Regions from separate parts of the Acidovorax sp. SDU_ACID1 genome, predicted to be linked through region 1. Evidence: predicted binding sites of a transcription regulator. Region 1 holds the regulator's gene; each other region holds the start of a gene.

Region 1 (4,834 bases):
CTTTGTCTTTTTAGAAGCTGGGGCGCATGCGTCAGTACAATGGACCGCAAGATTCGTGCCCTATGAGAAAACGACTGCTCCCGCTCCTCCTGCTCTGCGCGCTGGCCTGTGCCTCGTGGGGCGCCCGTGCCGAGAAGGCCGACCGCAACAAGCCCATGAACATCGAGGCCGACGCGCTGCGCCACGATGAGCTCAAGCAGACCAGCGTGTTCTCCGGCCGCGTGGTCATGACCAAGGGCACCATCGTGCTGCGCGGCGCGCAGCTCGAAGTGCGCCAGGACGCCGACGGCTTCCAGTACGGCGTGGTGACGGCGGAGCAGGGCAAGCGCGCCTTCTTCCGCCAGAAGCGCGACACCGCGCCCGGCGCGCCCGACGAATTCGTCGAGGGCGAGGGCGAGCTCATCGAATACGACGGCCGCGCCGACAAGGTGCGGCTCATCCGCCGCGCCGAGCTGCGCCGCTACCGCGAGGCCACGCTGACCGACGAGCTGGCCGGCGCGCTCATCGTCTACAACAACCTCACGGACGTCTTCACCGTGGACGGCCAGAAGACCGCGCCGGCCGGCACCAGCGCGGGCACGCCCGGCGGGCGCATCCGCGCCGTGCTCTCGCCCAAGGAACCCGCCTCCGGCGCGCAGCCCGCGCCGGCACCCGCCGACGCGCCCGCGCTGCGTTCCAGCCCCGAACTGGGCGGCGGCGCGAAGTGATGGCCGCGCACGAGGCACAGGCGCCCGCGGCGCACGCCACGGATGCCGGAAACGGCAGCCGCCTGGAAGCCTGGCACCTGCAGAAGTCCTACGGCAGCCGCAAGGTGGTCAAGGACGTGTCGGTGGCGGTGCAAAAGGGCGAGGTGGTGGGCCTGCTCGGCCCCAACGGCGCGGGCAAGACCACGTCGTTCTACATGATCGTGGGCCTGGTGCGCAGCGACGGCGGCAGCATCCGCATCGACGGCCAGGACGTCACCCACATGCCCATCCACCGGCGCTCGCGCCTGGGGCTGTCCTACCTGCCGCAGGAGGCCTCGATCTTCCGCAAGCTCAACGTCGAAGAGAACGTGCGGGCCGTGCTGGAGCTGCAGAAGGACGAGGCCGGCCGCTCCCTGGCGCGCGCCGAGATCGAGCGCCGCCTCACCGCGCTGCTCGAAGAACTGCGCGTGCAGCACCTGCGCGAATCGCCCGCGCTGGCGCTGTCGGGCGGCGAGCGCAGGCGCGTGGAAATCGCCCGGGCGCTGGCCACGCAGCCGCGCTTCATCCTGCTGGACGAGCCCTTCGCGGGCATCGACCCCATCGCCGTGATCGAGATCCAGCGCATCATCGGCTTCCTCAAGGAGCGCGGCATCGGCGTGCTCATCACCGACCACAACGTGCGCGAGACCCTGGGCATCTGCGACCACGCCTTCATCATCAGCGACGGCCAGGTGCTCGCGCAGGGCACGCCGTCCGAAATTGTCGATAACGCTGAAGTGCGCCGCGTCTATCTCGGCGAACACTTCAGGATGTGATGAAACCCAGCCTGTCGCTGCGTGTCTCGCAGCATCTGGCGCTCACGCCGCAGTTGCAGCAGTCGATCCGGCTGCTGCAGCTCTCCACGCTGGAGCTGGCGCAGGAAGTCGAGCAGATGCTCGGCGACAACCCCTTCCTGGAGGTGGCGCAGGATGAGGCGCCGCGCGAGGAGTTCGGCATCGCCCAGGCCGATGCGCCCGCCAGTGCCGACGAAGATGCTTCTTATTCAGGAGCTGCCAGCGCTGAGCCAGCAAGCGCTGAAGCCCCAAATGAACCTGAACCCTCCCCGGACTGGGAGGGCGACGGCACCGTCGAGATGGCCCCCGACGACGGCGAGTGGGGCGGCGATGCCCCCGCGCGCACCGGATCTTCCAGCGGCGATGGCGACGAGGTGGACGCCACGGAGCTCGCCCGCAGCCACGAATCGCTCACCGACCATCTGCACCGCCAGGCGCTCTCGCTGCGTCTGTCGGAGGTGGACTGCGCCGCGCTGCGCTTCCTCATCGAATCGCTGAACGACGACGGTTACCTCGACGAGCCGCTCGAATCCCTCGCGCAGAGCCTGGCCGGCACCGAAGACCCCGAGCAGGTGGACGAGCTGGTGCACCGCTTCACCGTCGCCCTGGGCCTGCTGCAAAGCCTGGAGCCCGCCGGCGTAGGCGCGCGCAACCTGGCCGAATGCCTGGCGCTGCAGCTGCGTGCGATGGACCAGGACGAGGAGGGCGACCCGGCCGTGATCCAGGCCGCGCTCGCCATCTGCCGCCAGCCGCTGGAGTTGCTGGCCAAGCGCGACGTGCGCCGCCTGGCCCAGGCCGCCGGCAGCAGCGAAGACGTGACGCGCGCCGCCATGGCGCTCATCGCGCGGCTGGAGCCGCGCCCCGGCCGGCGCTTCGCCGACGTGGACCGCAACATCATCGTGCCCGACGTCATCGTGCGCAAAACCGGGCGCGGCGCGCAGCAGCGCTTCAGCGTGCAGCTCAACCCCGACGTGATGCCCCGCCTGCGCGTGCACGACATCTACGCCGGAGCGCTGCGTGGCGGGCGCGGCAGCGAAGGCCACCAGGCGCTGCAGCAGCGCCTGCAGGAGGCGCGCTGGTTCATCAAGAACATCCAGCAGCGCTTCGACACCATCCTGCGCGTCTCCACCGCCATCGTCGAGCGGCAGAAGAACTTCTTCGTCCACGGCGAGCTGGCCATGCGCCCGCTGGTGCTGCGCGACATCGCCGACGAGCTGGGCCTGCACGAGTCCACCATCAGCCGGGTGACCACCGCCAAGTACATGGCCACGCCGCAGGGCACGTTCGAGCTGAAGTATTTCTTCGGCTCCGGCCTGGGCACCGAGACCGGCGGCAACGCCTCCAGCACGGCCGTGCGCGCGCTCATCAAGCAGTTCGTGGCCGCCGAGAACCCGCACAAGCCCCTGTCGGACAGCCAGATCGCCGACATGCTCAAGGAACAGGGTATCGAGTGCGCACGCCGCACCGTGGCCAAGTACCGCGAGGCGCTCAAGATCGCGCCCGCCAACCTGCGCAAGGCGCTCTAGAAAACACCCCTCTCCATGGCCCGCGTCGTCTTCGACCTTCCCGCCCATTTCGGCTTCGCCACCGAGCTGCAGGTCTACATCAGCCACGTCAACCAGGGCGGGCACCTGGACAACGCGCAGCTGCTCAGCCTCGTTTCCGAGGCGCGCGTGCGCTTTTTCCGCTCCCTGGGCTACCCGGAGGCCGATGTGGCGGGCCTTGCCACCGTGGTGGGCGACATGGTCGCCCAATACAAGTCCGAGGCCTTCCACGGCGAGACGCTGCGCGTGGAGATGGCGCCGCAAGACTTCAACCGCTACGGCTTCGACCTCGTCTTCCGCATGACGGAGAAGACCCAGTGCCGCGAGATCGCGCGCGGCAAGACCGGCATCGTGTTCATCGACCGCGCGGCCCGCAAGCCCGCGCCCATCCCTGAATCGGTGCGGCAGTTGCTGCTTCAGCGCGTCGCGTCGGCATCCTGAACATGCGGGCGGCGGCAGACCGCAAATTACCCAATTTCAGGGATGTTGCGAAAAGTCACATTCCGTTAACATTGTTTGGCCGCGTGGGCTTGGTTTGAGTGTTTTTGGGCTTTAGCCCTTGCCTGGCAAGCGCAGGCAGCTATCAAACCCATAGTTCAAACGCCATGCACTCACCTATCTGGGGCTCCTGGGGCCGCGCACTGCTGTGCGCCGCTGTCCTGACACTGCCGCTTGCCCACGCCCGCGAGCTTGCGCCCATCGACGCCCTGGGAGAGGCCCCCCGCAGTGCAGCGCAAGGCCGCCCAGGCCTTGCCCGTCCAGGTGCAGAGCCTCTCGCGCGAGGAACGGCTGGGCGTGCCCACCTTCGTGCAATTGAGGCCTTCCCTGGCCAAGTCGCGCCCCGCGAACGCCGATCCCGCCAGCGCCGCGCGCGGCGAATTGAAAGCCCTGGCCGGCCTGTACGGCATCACCGAGCAAGAGGCCGACGCCGCCGTGCTGCACCACGTGCAAGCCCTGCCCGGTGGCGCGCGCCTGGTGCGCCTGACCAGCCGGCGCGATGGCATCGAGGTTTTCCGCGAGCAGGCCACCGTGCTGCTGGACGCCGAGGGGCAGGTCACGGCCATCGGTGGCTACCTGGGCAGCACCGCCCTGGCGCCCCAGCCCAAGGCGGCGCTCGCGCAGCCCCTCACCGCCCCCGGCGCCCTGGCCCGCGCCTTGCAGGACTGGGGCTTTGCCGCCGTGGAGCACCTGCTCCAGCCCAGCGGCGCACCCCAGGGGGCCTACCAGTGGTGGGTGCTGCCCGGCGGGACCAGTGGCGAGGACGGTGCCACGCTCCTGTCCGCCCGCACCAAACCCGTGTGGTTCCGCCTCCCCCAGGGGCTGGTGGCCGCCACCTACGTGGAAGTGCGCGTGCTGCAGGAGGGGCAGGAACATGCCTACGCCTACGTGGTGGCCAGCAGCGACGCCCGCCTGCTGCTGCGCCACGACCAGACGGCGCACGCCGACTTCAGCTACCGCGTGCCCGCCGACGCGACGCCGCCCTACACGCCCTGGCCCGGCCCCCAGGGCCGCAACGGAACGCCCCACCCCGCCGGCACGCCCAACGGCTACGCCGCCCCCATGGCGTCGCCCAACCTGTTGACGCTGCAAAACGCGCCGTTCTCCCGCAACGATCCCTGGCTACCTAGCGGTGCCACGCAAACCCAGGGCAACAACGTGCATGCCTATGCCGACCTGGCCGCGCCCGATGGCTTCAACGTAGGCGGCGACCGCATCGCCAGCATTTCCGCGCCCGGCGTTTTCGACTACGTCTACGACCCGGACCAGGGGC
Region 2 (4,834 bases), 110 kb from region 1:
CACGGCTTCCAGGTAGGTGGTGCCGGTCTGCACGGCCACCACCTTGCCGGCCAGGTCGCCGGCCTTGCCGATCTCGGCCTTCATGGAGACGATCTGGCCGCCCGAGCAGTAGTGCGGCAGCGTGAAGGTGACGGCCTTGGAGCGCTCGTCGGTGATGGCATGCGAGGCGATCACCAGGTCCCAGCGGTCCTGCGCCAGGCCGGTGAGCAGGGCGTCGAAGCCCACGGTCTTCCACTCGTGCTTGAGGCCCATCTTCTTGACCACGGCCTCGGCCACCTCGATCTCGTAGCCCGTGAGCTGCTTGCCCTTGAAGAAGTTGAAGGGCGCGTACTGCCCCTCGGAGCCAAGGACGATGGTGCCGCTCTTGCGGATGTCCTCCAGCGGGCGCGCCTGCACGGCGACTGCGGTGCACACGGCCAGCACGGCGGCGGCCAGGGTCTTGAGCATCTGCATGAACGTGTTCCTGCGTGGGAGTGTTTTCAGGTACAAAAAATCCGGCCTTGCGGATCACAAGCCGGAAAACCGTTGCCCGCGCAAGGGGCCCGGGTGGGGCGCGTCACGAGGCGGTCACATTATAGGGAGCCCGCCTGGGCGGCGCGCATCGCCATAAACCCTGTCACATCCGCATCAGCGTGGACTTGCCGAACAGGCTCTCCAGCAGGTCCACGGCCAGTTCGGCCGTCTGGTTGCGCACGTCCAGCGCCGGGTTCAGCTCCACCAGGTCGGCCGAGCCGAGCGCGCCGCTGTCGGCCAGCATCTCCATGCACAGCTGCGTCTCGCGGTAGGTGGGGCCGCCGCGCACGGCCGTGCCCACGCCGGGGGCCACGGATGGGTCCAGGCAGTCCATGTCGAAGCTCACGTGCAGGTGCGTGTCCCGGTCCACGTCCTTCAGGGCAGCCTGCATCACGGCGCGCATGCCCAGCTCGTCGATGGTGCGCATGTCGAACACCTCGATGCCGTGCTCGCCCACGAAGCGCTTTTCGTTCGGGTCCACGCTGCGCACGCCGACCTGGGCGATTTCGCCCGCGTGCAGGGCCGGGCCGCTGCCGGCCAGCTGCGTGAGCGCCTGCGGGCCCTGGCCCAGCAGGCAGGCCACGGGCATGCCGTGCAGGTTGCCGCTGGGGGTGGTGTCGGGCGTGTTGGCGTCGGCATGGGCGTCGAACCAGAGCACCTTCAGCCGCTTGCCGCGCGCGCGGCAGTGCCGGGCCACGGCGCTGATGGAGCCGATCGCCAGGCAGTGGTCGCCGCCCATCAGCAGCGGCAGCTCACCGGCCTCCAGGGCAGCGTGCGTGGCGGCGAAGACCGCCTGGTTCCAGGCCACCACCTCGGCCAGGTGGCGAAATCCCTCCGAGGGCGCGTCCTGCGGATTGCCCGGGCCGGCCAGGTTGCCGATGTCGCGCACGGCAAAGCCCCGCTCGCGCAGCGCACGGGCGATGCCCGCGATGCGCAGCGCGTCCGGGCCCATGCTGGCGCCGAGCACGCTGGCGCCCACGTCGGTGGGCGCGCCGATCAAGGTCAGGACAGGCATGTGCTTCTCCGGCAGGTGGGGGGTGGAACGAAAGGGGCATGCTGCACCCGCGGGCGCTCCGTCAGCGTAGGAATGCGTCGTACCCGGTCTTGAGGATCAGCAGCCCCACCACCAGGATGAAGATGCCGCGCACGAAGCCCGCCCCGTGCTTGAGCGCCAGGTGCGTGCCCAGCACGCTGCCGACCACGTTGGCCACGGCCAGCGGCAGCGCGATGTGCCACCACACGTGGCCCTTGAGCGTGAACAGGATCAACGCCGCCAGGTTGGTGGCCAGGTTCAGCAGCTTGGCCGACACCGAGGCGTTCAGGAAGTCGTAGCCCAGCACGCGCACGAACAGGAAGACGAAGAAGCTGCCCGTGCCGGGGCCGAAGAAGCCGTCGTAGAAACCGATCAGCACCCCGATCAGGCTGGCCGCCAGGGTTTCCCGGCGCGCCGCGAAGCGCGGGGCGTGCTCGCGGCCGAGGTCCTTGCGTGCCAGGGTGTAGAGCAGCAGACCGGCCAGCACCACGGGCAGCAGCTTGCGCAGGAAGTCCGCCGAGATCAGGGTGACCACCCACGCCCCGGCGAAGGCGCCGGCGAAGCTGGCCAGCGCCGCCGGCAGCATGGCCGGCCAGCGCATCCGCACGCGGCGGCTGAACTGCCAGGCGGCCACGCCCGTGCCCCAGATGGCGGCGCTCTTGTTGGTGCCCAGCAGCGTGGCGGGCGGGGCGGCGGGGAAGGTGGCGAACAGGGCCGGCAGCAGGATCAGGCCGCCTCCGCCGACGATCGCGTCCACGAAACCGGCCAGCAGCGAGGCCAGCGAGACGATGATCCATTCCATCCGCCGGATTGTCGCACCGCCCTGCAGCCCGCCCGGGGCGGCGCCGGAGGACAAAAAAAGCACCTGGGTCACAGGTGCCTTGGGAATTGCGAGCATCTCGACGCGGATGCTAATGATTGTGTGTTCTTGGAATTTAGGGCTGTCTCCTCGGTCCCCTCGTGTGGCGTGCCGAGGCGCGCTTCGAGTGCATGCAATGTAACCATCGCACCCCGATGGTGCATCGGTGATTTCCCGCACCCCCTGGACAGGGCGCCCGCTCCCCGATACCTCCCGTTTTCCCGTTTGGCACAACTTGTGCGATGCGTTTCCCGACGTTACAAGGAGGGCGAGCGATGCGGTACGGATGGCATGGGGTCCTGGTGGGAGTGGCGGGCTGGGGGCTGCTGCCCTGCGCCGTGCAGGCGCAGGCCGCGGGCGCGCCCGTGCGGCCCGGCATGGTGGACGCGCAGGCGCTCAGCGCGGCCGACACGGGCTGGATGCTCACGGCCACGGCGCTGGTGCTGCTCATGACGCTGCCGGGCGTGGCGCTGTTCTACGCCGGCATGGTGCGGCGCAAGAGCGTGCTCAACACCATGGCCAGTGTGGTGGCCATCGCCGCGCTGGTCAGCGTGCTGTGGTTCGCGGCGGGCTACTCGCTGGCCTTCACGCCGGACACGGCCTGGCTGGGCGGGTTCGCGCGCATGGGGTTCGACGGCCTGCAGTTCGACCTGGCGGCCGGGCGTGTGGCCGTGAGCCACGTGGCGCCGCACATCCCCGAGTCGGTCTACGCCATGTTCCAGCTCACCTTCGCCATCATCACGGCGGCGCTGGTCGTGGGCGCCTTCGTGGAGCGCATGCGCTTCGCGCCGATGCTGGTCTTCATCGGGCTGTGGTCGCTGCTGGTCTACGCACCCATCGCGCACTGGGTGTGGGAGCCGGGCGGCTGGCTGGCGCGCATGGGCGCGCTGGACTTCGCCGGCGGCGCGGTGGTGCACGTCAACGCCGGCGCGACGGGGCTGGCCTGCGCGTGGTACCTGGGCCCCCGGCGCGGCTACGGGCGCGAGGCCTTCGAGCCCTACAACCTGGGCTTCACCATGGCGGGGGCGGCGCTGCTGTGGGTGGGCTGGTTCGGCTTCAATGCCGGCTCCGCCCTGGCCGCGGACGGGCGCGCGGGCCTGGCGATGGCGGTGACGCACATCGCCGCGGCGGCCGGCGCGCTGGCCTGGATGCTGGGCGAGGCCGTGCTGCGCGGCAAGCCTTCGCTGCTGGGACTGTGCTCCGGGCTGGTGGCGGGGCTGGTGGCCATCACGCCGGCGGCCGGCTTCGTCACGCCGCGCGCAGCGCTCGCCATCGGCGCCGTGGCCGGGCTGGCCTGCTACTGGGGCGCCACGGCCCTCAAGCGCCTGCTGGGCGCAGACGATTCGCTCGATGTCTTCGGCGTGCACGGCGTGGGCGGCATCGTGGGCTCGCTGCTCACGGGCGTGTTCGCCAGCCGCACCGTGGGCGGCGTGGAGGGCAACGTGCTCACCCAGGCCCTGAGCGTGGGCGCGGTGCTGGCCTTCAGCCTGGCGGCCTCTTTGGTGCTGCTCTGGATGATGGACTTCGCCCTGGGTTTGCGCGTGGACGAGGAGGGCGAGGCCACGGGCCTGGATCTTTCGCAGCACCGCGAGCGCGTGGGCGGTTGAGGAGCGGACATGAACGACAGCGACAGACTGGCCATCGCCGCCCACCTGCACGTGCTGCTGCGGCGCAGGACGGGGCGGGTGACCGACACCGAATGGATGGCGGCCAACGCCGACTATGCGCAGGAGATCATCCGCTTCGCGCGCCAGCGTGCCCAGCAGGACGATGCGCCTGAGCTGGCCGAATGGGCCGCCAAGCTGGAGCGCGCCATGGCCGAGGCACTGGCCGAGGCGAGCGCGCGCAAGCCCCTGCTGGAGCGGCGGGAGGCTCCCGCGCCGCGCTACGTGGGCGGCATCCGCTAGAAGGCGCTCAGCGCGGCTGCGCGCGGATCCATTCGGCCGCCTTCTCGGCCATCATCAGCGTGGGCGAGTTGGTGTTGCCGCTGGTGATGGTGGGCATGGCGCCGGCATCGATCACGCGCAGGCCCTGGATGCCGCGCACGCGCATCTGCGCGTCCAGCACGGCCATCGGGTCGTCGGCGCGGCCCATGCGGGTGGTGCCCACGGGGTGGAAGATGGTGGTGGCGATGTCGCCCGCCAGGCGGGCCAGGTCCTCGTCGCTCTGGTACTGCGGGCCGGGCTTGTATTCCTCGGGCTGGTAGGGCGCGAGCGCGGGCTGGGCCACGATGCGCCGCGTGACGCGCAGGCTGTCGGCGGCCACCTGCCGGTCCTCGGGGGTGGAGAGGTAGTTGGGCGCGATGGCGGGCGCGGCCTTGAAGTCCGCGCTCTTGATCTGCACGCTGCCCCGGCTCGTGGGGTTGAGGTTGCACACGCTGGCGGTGAACGCGGGGAAGCCGTGCAGCGGCTCGCCGAAGGCTTCGAGCG
Region 3 (4,834 bases), 2.0 Mb from region 1:
TGGTGGCGCCTGCATGCGCTGCACCACTCGCAGCGCCAGATGACGATGTGGAGCGACAGCCGCAACCATTTGCTGGACGACCTGCTGCGCGACACGCTCCTGGTCTTCGTGGCGCAAGCCATCGGCGTGGCGCCGGGCCAGTTCATCGCGATCGTGGCGCTCACGCAGCTCAGCGAGAACCTGCACCATGCCAACCTGCGGCTGGGATTCGGTGCGCTGGGCGACCGCCTGTGGGTCAGCCCGCGCTTTCACCGGCTGCACCACGCGATCGGAGATGCAGGCGTGCCTGCCGCGGAGGCCCGCGTCCCGCCAGGCTGCAACTTCGGTGTACTGCTGCCCTGGTGGGACATGCTGTTCGGCACGGCGAATTTCGACCGCCGCTACGAGCCTACGGGCGTGAGCGACCAGGTACGGCCGGGCCCGGACGGACGGTTGCGGGACTATGGCCGAGGGTTCTGGAGGCAGCAGTGGCGCGGGCTGCTGCGCCTGGCTGGGCGCGCCTGAGCGTTGCCTGCAATGGCGCTATGCTTGGCCGGCATGGGACCTCTTCTTGATTCCTTTTGGCGCGCGGCAGGATATTGCCTGGTCCCGCGCGTCGTGGCGCTGTCGCTGCTGCCGCTGCTGCTCATCGCCGTCGTGGCCGCCGCGTGCGGCTATTTCTTTGGGCGCCGGCGGTGGCCTGGGTGCAGGGCGCGCTCGAGAATGCGGACTGGCTCGGCATGCTGTGGGGCTGGCTGCGTGGATTCGGCGCCGGTGACCTGCCGGGCGTCTTGGCACCGGTGCTCGTGGTGCTCGCGGCCACGCCGCTCATCGTCATCGTCTGCGTACTGGCGGTGGCCCTGCTGATGGCGCCGGCTGTGGTGACGCTGGTTGCGCAGCGGCGTTTCCCTGGCCTGGAGCGCAAGCGGGGCGGCTCCTTTCTCGTCAGCGTCTTGTGGTCGCTGGGCTCCACCCTCGCGGCTCTGGTGGCGCTGGCCGTGTCCGTGCCGCTGTGGCTGGTGCCGCCGCTCGTGCTCATCCTGCCGCCGTTGATCTGGGGGTGGCTCACCTACCGGGTGATGGCTTTCGATGCGCTGGCAGAGCATGCCAGCAAGGAAGAGCGCCAGACGCTGTTCAAGCGCCACCAGTGGAGCCTTCTGCTGATCGGCGTGCTCAGCGGCTTCCTGGGTGCTGCGCCAGGCATCGTGTGGGCCTCGGGCGTGGTGTTCGCCGCGGCGTTCTTCGTGCTGGTGCCGATCGCCATCTGGATCTACACCCTGGTGTTCGCCTTTTCCTCCCTCTGGTTCACCCATTTCTGCCTGGCTGCCCTGCAGCGGCTGCGGCAGGAGCGCGGAGAGCCCCTTCCCGCTCCTGCGGATGCGCAGGCGCCGCCCCTGCTCGACAATCCCTCACCATGACGCCTTCCTTCGGTCTCATCATCGTCGGCGACGAGATCCTCTCCGGCAAGCGTGCCGACAAGCATCTGCCCAAGGTCATCGAGCTCCTGGCGGCCCGGGGCCTGGGGCTGGCCTATGCGGACTATGTGGGAGACGACCGGCCCCGCATCACCGCCGCGCTGCGCAAGGCGTTCGCCTCCCCGGACATCGTCTTCAGCTGCGGCGGCATCGGCGCCACGCCCGACGACCATACCCGCCAATGCGCTGCCGCCGCGCTGGAGCTGCCGCTGGCGCCGCACCCCGAGGCGCAGGCCCTGATCCGCGAGCGCATGCAGGACGTGGCGCGCGAGCAGGGCACGGCCTTCGAGCCCGAGCGGCCGGACAACCTGCACCGGCTCAACATGGGCGTGTTCCCGCAGGGCGCACGCATCATCCCCAACCCGTACAACAAGATTCCCGGCTTCTCCTGCGACGGACCGGGCGGCGGCATGGTGCATTTCGTCCCGGGCTTTCCGGTGATGGCCTGGCCCATGGTGGAGTGGGTGCTGGAGCGCTACTGCGCCCGGTGGTTCAACCGCCGGCCGCAGACGGAGCATTCCGTCGTGCTCTACGGCGCGATGGAAGGCGCCCTCACTCCGCTGATGGAGCGCATCGAGGCCGAGCATCCCGGCATCAAGGTCTTCAGCCTGCCCAGCGTGGACCATCCGGTGCACGGACGCCACGTGGAGCTGGGCGTCAAGGGCGATGCAGACAAGGTGCCGGCAGCCTGGCATGCGCTACGCACAGGACTGCACGATTTTGGTGCGACCATAGGCCCTGAAATGGTGCGGCATTTGTGATGGCGGCTGCCATCTAGAATCCGGCACTCTATTGGTGCGTTGTCGCCGAGCTTGCGTCAAAGACCTGCGCGGTTTTACCGCCGGGCAGGGGTGGCGGTGCTGGCATGCAATCTGCTTTTTCTGCCTCGTCATTTTTGATGAGCACTTCTATTCCTGGAGAACCCTGATGGCCAAGACCGTTGCAGACGTGATGAAGATGGTGAAGGAGAACGAGGTCAAGTTCGTGGACTTCCGCTTCACGGACACCCGTGGCAAGGAACAGCACGTGACCGTGCCGGTTTCGCATTTCGACGAAGACAAGTTCACCTCCGGCCATGCGTTCGACGGTTCCTCCGTTGCCGGCTGGAAGGGCATCGAAGCCTCGGACATGCAGCTCATGCCCGATCCCAGCACCGCCAACATCGACCCGTTCTTCGAGGAAACCACGCTGTTCCTGCAGTGCGACGTGGTGGAGCCGGGCGACGGCAAGGCCTACGACCGCGACCCGCGTTCCATCGCCAAGCGCGCCGAGGCCTACCTGAAGGCCTCCGGCCTGGGCGACACCGCCTACTTCGGCCCCGAGCCCGAATTCTTCATCTTCGACGGCGTGCGCTGGAGTAACGAGCCCGGCAAGGTGTTCTTCGAGATCGAGGAATACGAGGCTCCCTGGAACAGCGGCGCCAAGCTCGAAGGCGGCAACCGCGGCCACCGTCCCACCACCAAGGGCGGCTACTTCCCGGTGCCGCCGGTGGACAGCACGCACGACATGCGTGCCGAGATGGTGCTGGTGCTGGAGCAACTGGGCATTCCGGTCGAGGTGTTCCACCATGAAGTCGCGGGCGCCGGCCAGAACGAAATCGGCACCAAGTTCAGCACGCTGGTCGAGCGCGCCGACTGGACCCAGGTCATGAAATACGTGATCTGGAACGTGGCCAACGCCTATGGCAAGACGGCGACCTTCATGCCCAAGCCCTATGCGGGCGACAACGGCTCGGGCATGCACGTGCACCAGTCCATCTGGAAGGACGGCAAGAACCTGTTCGCGGGCGACGGCTACGCCGGCCTGTCGGACTTCGCGCTGTACTACATCGGCGGCATCATCAAGCACGCCCGTGCGCTCAATGCCATCACCAACCCCGGCACCAACAGCTACAAGCGCCTGGTGCCCGGCTTCGAGGCACCCGTGAAGCTGGCCTACAGCTCGCGCAACCGCTCGGCGTCGATCCGCATCCCCTACGTGGCCAACCCCAAGGGCCGCCGCATCGAGGCGCGCTTCCCCGATCCTTCAGCCAACCCTTACCTGTGCTTCTCGGCCCTGATGATGGCCGGCCTGGACGGCGTGGAGAACAAGATCCATCCCGGCGAAGCCGCCACCAAGGACCTGTACCACCTGCCGCCCGAGGAAGACAAGCTGGTGCCCACCGTGTGCCACAGCCTGGACCAGGCGCTGGAATCGCTGGACAAGGACCGCGGCTTCCTGACCAAGGGCGGCGTGTTCTCCGATGCCATGCTCGACGCCTACATCGAGCTGAAGATGGGCGAGGTGCAGCGCTTCCGCATGGCACCGCACCCGGTCGAATACGACATGTACTACTCGCTGTGATTTGCGCGGGAGGCCAATCTCGCTCATGGTAGAAAAAAGGCGGCTGCGAGCCGCCTTTTTGCATCGAGGGCCCGCATGCAATCCCTGCCGGTCCGGGCGGCCGTGATTGGCTGCATGGGGTGATTGGGGGATACTCGACCGCCATGCATGCGGCACGCATGCCCCGTGAGGATTTCCATGAAGAACACATTGCTCGCCTTGACCGCCGCCGTCGCCGCGCTCCAGCCCGCCTGGGCGCAGGACCGCATCTACCGCTGCGGCAACGAATACACCAACAACGCCACGCAGGCCCGGGAGCGTGGCTGCAAGCTCGTGGAAGGTGGCAATGTGACGGTGCTGCAAGGTTCGCGTCCGGCGGCAGCCCCGGCGGCGCCTGCAGGCGGCGGGGGCTCCGCCAGCACTGCGCCCGCGAACACGCCACGCGTGGACACGGCCGACCAGCGCGCCCGCGACGCCGACGCGCGTGCCATCCTGGAGGCCGAGCTGCGCAAGGCCGAAGCGCGCCTGGCCGACCTGCGCCGGGAATACAACGATGGCTCGCCCCAGCGCACCGCGCTGGAGCTGCGCAACCCGCAGGGCTACATTGAGCGCACGGCCGAGCTCAAGGCCAGCGTGACGCGCGCCGAGGCCGACGTGGCCGGCATCAAGCGCGAGCTGGCCCGCCTGAACAAGTAAAACGCGCACGAGGGCACGATCATCCAGCAGCCGCCCACCACTTCCCCGGCGCCCGCGCCGCCGTCCGAGCGCTACCAGGCGCTGGACCTCGTCTCCACGCTGATCGCCGTGCTGCACCCCGACGGCAACACGGCGTTCGTCAATGCCGCGCTGGAAAACGCCTTGGGCCTCTCGCGCCGCATGCTCGAAGGGGCGGACTTTCCGCACTGGTTCACCGACCCCGGCATGCTGCAGCACGCGCTGGCCGGGGCGCGCGGGCAGGACTTCGCCGCGCTGCGCTTCGAGGCCGTGCTGCGCCGCCCGCAGCAGGAGCCGCTGCCCGTGCACGCCAGCGTGGCCGTGGTGGAGCCGGGCGGCGACGT
Region 4 (4,834 bases), 1.5 Mb from region 1:
CGGTCGATGAGCTGGATCAGCCGCTGCTTTGTCAAATCGCTGGCGAGCAGCTCGGCGTGGCGCGGCTTCATGCCGCCGTTGCCGCACACGTACAGGTTCCAGCCGCGCTCGGTGGCGATCACGCCCACGTCCTTGCCCTGCGCCTCGGCGCATTCGCGCGTGCAGCCCGAGACGCCGAACTTGATCTTGTGCGGCGCGCGCAGGCCCTTGTAGCGGTTCTCCAGCTCTACGCCCAGGCCCACGGAATCCTGCACGCCGTAGCGGCACCAGGTGCTGCCCACGCAACTCTTCACCGTGCGCAGGCTCTTGCCGTAGGCGTGGCCGCTCTCGAAGCCGGCGGCGATGAGTTCCTCCCAGATCGGCGGCAATTGCTCCAGCCGCGCGCCGAACATGTCCACGCGCGCGCCGCCGGTGATCTTGGTGTACAGGCCGTACCTCTTGGCGATGCGGCCCACGGCGATCAGCCCGTCGGGCGTGACCTCGCCGCCCGGCATGCGCGGCACGACGGAATAGGTGCCGTCCTTCTGGATGTTGCCCAGGAAGTAGTCGTTGCTGTCCTGCAGCTTGGCGAGCTGGGGCTGCAGCACGAATTCGTTCCACACCGAGGCCAGCACGCTCGCGGCCACGGGCTTGCACACGTCGCAGCCCAGGCCCTGGCCGTGCCTGGTGAGCAGTTCGTCGAAGGTCTTGATCCGGCCCACGCGCACCAGGTGGTAGATCTCCTGGCGCGAATGCGCGAAGTGCTCGCACAGGTGGTTGTTCACCGCCATGCCCTGCTTGGCCATCTCGGCCTTCATCACCTGCGTGACCAGCGGCACGCAGCCGCCGCAGGTGGCGCCGGCTTTCGTGCAGGCCTTGATCTGGGCGATGGTGCAGGCGCCTTCGCCGACGGCGGCGCGGATCGCGCCCTTGCTCACGCCGTTGCACGAGCAGATCTGCGCCGTGTCGGGCAGCGCGTCCGCGCCCAGTCCGGGCCGGGCCTTGCCGTCGCTGCTGGGCAGGATGAGGAACTCGGGGTCTTCGGGCAGCGCGATGCCGCCCCGCGCGATTTGCAGCAGCGTGCCGTACTCGTCTGCATTGCCCACCAGCACGGCGCCCAGCAGCGTTTTGCCGTCGGCGCTGGTCACGATCTTCTTGTAGATCTGCTTGCGCTCATCGACGTACTGGAAGTTGCGGCAGCCGGGCGTCTTGCCTTGCGCGTCGCCGATGCTCGCCACATCCACGCCCATGAGCTTGAGCTTGGTGCTCATGTCCGCACCCGCGAATGCGGCTTGCGTGTCGCCCGAGATGTGCCGCGCCGCCACGCCCGCCATCTCGTAGCCGGGCGCGACCAGGCCGTAGAGCTGCTCGTTCCACGACGCGCATTCGCCGATCGCATAGACGTTGCGGTCGGCGGTGCGGCAATGGTCGTCAATCGCCGCGCCGCCGCGCGGTCCGGTCGCCAGCGCGCATTGGCGGATCAGGTCATCGCGCGGGCGGATGCCGGCGGAGAAGACGATCATGTCCGTCTCCAGCCAGGTGCCGTCGGCGAACACCATGCGGTGGCGCGCGGTGGCGCCGTCGGTGATCTCCACCGTGCTGCGGCTGGTGTGCACGTGCACGCCCAGCGCCTCGATCTTGGCGCGCAGCACGCGGCCGCCGCCCTCGTCCACCTGCACGGCCATCAGGCGCGGGGCGAACTCGACCACGTGCGTCTCCAGCCCCATGTCGCGCAGCGCCTTGGCGCACTCTAGGCCCAGGAGGCCCCCTCCCACCACCACGCCGCTTTTCGACTTGGCGCTCGCGGCCGTCATGGCCTCTAGGTCTTCGATGGTGCGGTAGGTGAAGCAGTACGGCCGCTCGCGCCCCGGCACCGGCGGCACGAAGGGCGCGGAGCCCGTGGCCAGCACCAGCTTGTCGTAGGGCAGCACCTCGCCGTCGGCGGTGGTCACGGTGTTCTTGCGCCGCTCCACTGCCACGGCGCGCGCGGCCAGGCGCAGGGTGAAGCCGGTCTGCTGGAAAAAGCCGGGCGGCACCAGCGAGAGGTCGTCCGCCGACTTGCCCGCGAAGTATTCGGAGAGGTGCACCCGGTCGTAGGCGGGACGGGGTTCCTCGCACAGCACCGTCACCTCGGCCTGCGCCAGCCCCTGGACGTGGAGTTCTTCGAGGAATTTGTGGCCCACCATGCCGTGTCCGATCACGACGATCTTCATCACGCTCACCTGCTGCTGTACGCACGTCGCCAAGGGGCACGCGCCGGGTTGGAAACACGGCAGGCGCAGGGCCTGCCCGGGGTTCCGCCGCCGTTAGCGGATTGAAGAAGCCCGCCGGCAACGCCACCGGCGGGTTGGCACAGTCAAAGCAAGCGCCGTGCCCGCGCGCATGCACCGCGATGGGACGCGCAGTGAATCTGGGATGATCGCGGGCATGACCACCTCTCCCCGTCTCACTCTCTCTCGCACGGCGGCGGCTGCGGCTGCAAGATCGCGCCGGGCGTGCTGTCCGAGATCCTGAAATCCAGCGGCGCGGCCGGCGTCGTGCCGGCCGAGCTGCTGGTCGGCATCGAGACCTCGGACGACGCCGCCGTCTACCGCCTGAACGATAGCCAGGCGCTGGTGGCGACCACCGACTTCTTCATGCCCATCGTGGACGACCCGTACGAGTTCGGCCGCATCGCCGCGACCAATGCCCTGAGCGACGTGTACGCCATGGGTGGCAAGCCCATCATGGCGCTGGCGCTCGTCGCCATGCCGGTGAACCAACTGCCGCTCGACGTGATCGGCGCGATCGCGCGCGGCGGGCAGGACGTGTGCCGGGCGGCGGGCATTCCCATCGCAGGCGGGCACACCATCGATTCGGTCGAACCCATCTACGGCCTCGTCGCCATGGGCTTGGTGCACCCCGACCGCGTGCGCCGCAACGCGGACGCACGGCCCGGCGATGTGCTGGTGCTGGGCAAGCCGCTGGGCGTGGGCGTCTATTCGGCCGCGCTGAAGAAAGAGCAACTGGGCGACGCGCACTACCGCGAAATGATCGCCAACACCACGCGCCTGAACACCCCCGGCCCGCTGCTGGCCGAGCTGCCTGGCGTGCACGCCATCACCGACGTGACGGGCTTCGGCCTGGCCGGCCATGCGCTGGAGATGGCGCGCGGCGCGGGCGCGACGGTGGCCATCGACTGGTCCCGCGTGCCGCTGCTGCCCGGCGTGGCCGATCTGGCCGCCGCGGGTTTCGTCACCGGCGCCAGCGGCCGCAACTGGGCAGGTTATGGCGAGAGCGTGGCGCTGGCCTCCGGCCTGCCGCCAACGGCCCAGGCGCTGGTGACCGACCCGCAGACCTCGGGCGGGCTGCTCGTGGCCTGCGCGCCCGAGAGTGTGCAAGACGTGCTCGCCGTGTTCCAGCGCGAGGGCTTTGCGCAGGCGGCGGTCATCGGCGGTGTGGAAGCAGGGCCGGCGCGGCTCGACGTGCGCGCCTGATGCTCATCTAATGATAGCTTCTGGCGCTTGCCAGAGAAGCGCTGGAGGCCGATTTGGCTTGTAATCTCCCCAGCCGGGCGAGTGGCACCGTGCGTTGGCTAGACTAGCCAGCTCCCACAAGCAAACAACACAGCCATGGCATTCACGGAACAGGATCTGCTGGCGGCGCTCGCCAGCGTCAAGGATCCGCACACGGGCAAGGATTTCGTCGCAGCGCGCGCGGTGCGCAACGTGCAGATCGCGGGCGGCGACGTGGCCTTCGACGTCGAGCTGGGCTACCCGGCCCAGAGCCTGGTGCCCGCGCTGCGCAGCGAGTTCATCGCGGCTGCCAGAACGGTGCCCGGTGTGCAGAACGTGTCGGTCAACATCGCCACCAAGGTCATCGCGCACGCGGTGCAGCGCGGCGTGCAGCTGCTGCCGGGCGTGAAGAACATCATCGCCGTCGCCTCGGGCAAGGGCGGCGTGGGCAAGAGCACCACGGCCGTGAACCTGGCCCTGGCGCTGGCGGCCGAGGGGGCGCGCGTGGGCCTGCTGGACGCCGACATCTACGGCCCCAGCCAGCCCATGATGACCGGCACCTCGGGCGACCTGGAGAGCCTGGACGGCAAGCTCATGGAGCCCAAGCGCGCCATGGGCCTGCAGATCAACTCCATCGGCTTCCTGGTCAAGGAGGAGCAGGCCATGATCTGGCGCGGCCCCATGGCCAGCCAGGCGCTGGAGCAGCTCATCACGCAGACGCGCTGGGACAACCTGGACTACCTCGTGGTGGACATGCCGCCCGGCACGGGCGACATCCAGCTCACCATGGCGCAGAAGGTGCCGCTGACCGGCGCGGTGATCGTCACCACCCCGCAGGACATCGCGCTGCTGGACGCGAAGAAGGGCGTCACCATGTTCCAGAAGGTGAGCGTGCCCATCCTCGGCCTCGTGGAGAACATGGCCGTGCACATCTGCCGCAACTGCGGCCACGTGGAGCACATCTTCGGCCACGAGGGCGGCAAGAGGATGGCCGAGAGCCTGGGGATGGACTACCTCGGCGCGCTGCCGCTGCAGCTGTCCATCCGCGAGCAGGCCGACAGCGGCCGGCCCACCGTGGCGGCCGAGCCCGACAGCGACGTGGCGCGCATCTACAAGGCCATCGCACGCACGGTGGCCGTGAAGGTCGCGCAGCAGGCCAAGGACTTCTCGGGCAAGTTCCCGACCATCACGGTGAGCAAGAACACCTGAGCATCCACCGGCGGGGCAGGCCATGAAGGAACAGAAGATCGCGTTCTACACAGGCCCTGCCGGCGGTTGGGGCGCGCTGGGCAGCGTCAAGAACACGCTGCTGCGCCAGGACATCCCCCTCAAGGGCGCGAAGACGCTGCTGTCGGCCAACC

Evidence for each region. Region 1 encodes sigma-54, which starts transcription at its own class of promoters, with help from an activator protein. Its sites were predicted from a motif close to TGGCANGNAANCTGCTTT; they were not measured.
Region 2: the regulator sigma-54 is predicted to act here: its motif matches at 2,632-2,649, upstream of AAG689_RS20555 (ammonium transporter).
Region 3: the regulator sigma-54 is predicted to act here: its motif matches at 2,316-2,333, upstream of glnA (type I glutamate--ammonia ligase).
Region 4: the regulator sigma-54 is predicted to act here: its motif matches at 2,338-2,355, upstream of nirB (nitrite reductase large subunit NirB).

The regions. Positions count from the first base shown of each region.
Region 1 is NZ_CP152342.1:4,075,899-4,080,732, reverse strand. It holds gene lptA (lipopolysaccharide transport periplasmic protein LptA) at 63-707, shown strand; gene lptB (LPS export ABC transporter ATP-binding protein) at 707-1,501, shown strand; gene AAG689_RS19980 (RNA polymerase factor sigma-54) at 1,501-3,045, shown strand; gene AAG689_RS19975 (acyl-CoA thioesterase) at 3,061-3,504, shown strand; gene AAG689_RS19970 (M36 family metallopeptidase) at 3,790-4,834, shown strand, end outside.
Region 2 is NZ_CP152342.1:4,183,118-4,187,951, reverse strand. It holds gene AAG689_RS20570 (ABC transporter substrate-binding protein) at 1-453, opposite strand, end outside; gene rocF (arginase) at 617-1,528, opposite strand; gene AAG689_RS20560 (TSUP family transporter) at 1,590-2,348, opposite strand; gene AAG689_RS20555 (ammonium transporter) at 2,681-4,012, shown strand; gene AAG689_RS20550 (hypothetical protein) at 4,022-4,312, shown strand; gene AAG689_RS20545 (GMC family oxidoreductase) at 4,320-4,834, opposite strand, start outside.
Region 3 is NZ_CP152342.1:906,422-911,255, forward strand. It holds gene AAG689_RS04400 (sterol desaturase family protein) at 1-504, shown strand, start outside; partial or broken gene AAG689_RS04405 (EI24 domain-containing protein) at 538-1,397, shown strand; gene AAG689_RS04410 (competence/damage-inducible protein A) at 1,394-2,215, shown strand; gene glnA (type I glutamate--ammonia ligase) at 2,382-3,797, shown strand; gene AAG689_RS04420 (hypothetical protein) at 3,975-4,472, shown strand; gene glnL (nitrogen regulation protein NR(II)) at 4,554-4,834, shown strand, end outside.
Region 4 is NZ_CP152342.1:385,221-390,054, forward strand. It holds gene nirB (nitrite reductase large subunit NirB) at 1-2,192, opposite strand, end outside; gene selD (selenide, water dikinase SelD) at 2,388-3,455, shown strand; gene apbC (iron-sulfur cluster carrier protein ApbC) at 3,591-4,682, shown strand; gene AAG689_RS01850 (FdhF/YdeP family oxidoreductase) at 4,705-4,834, shown strand, end outside.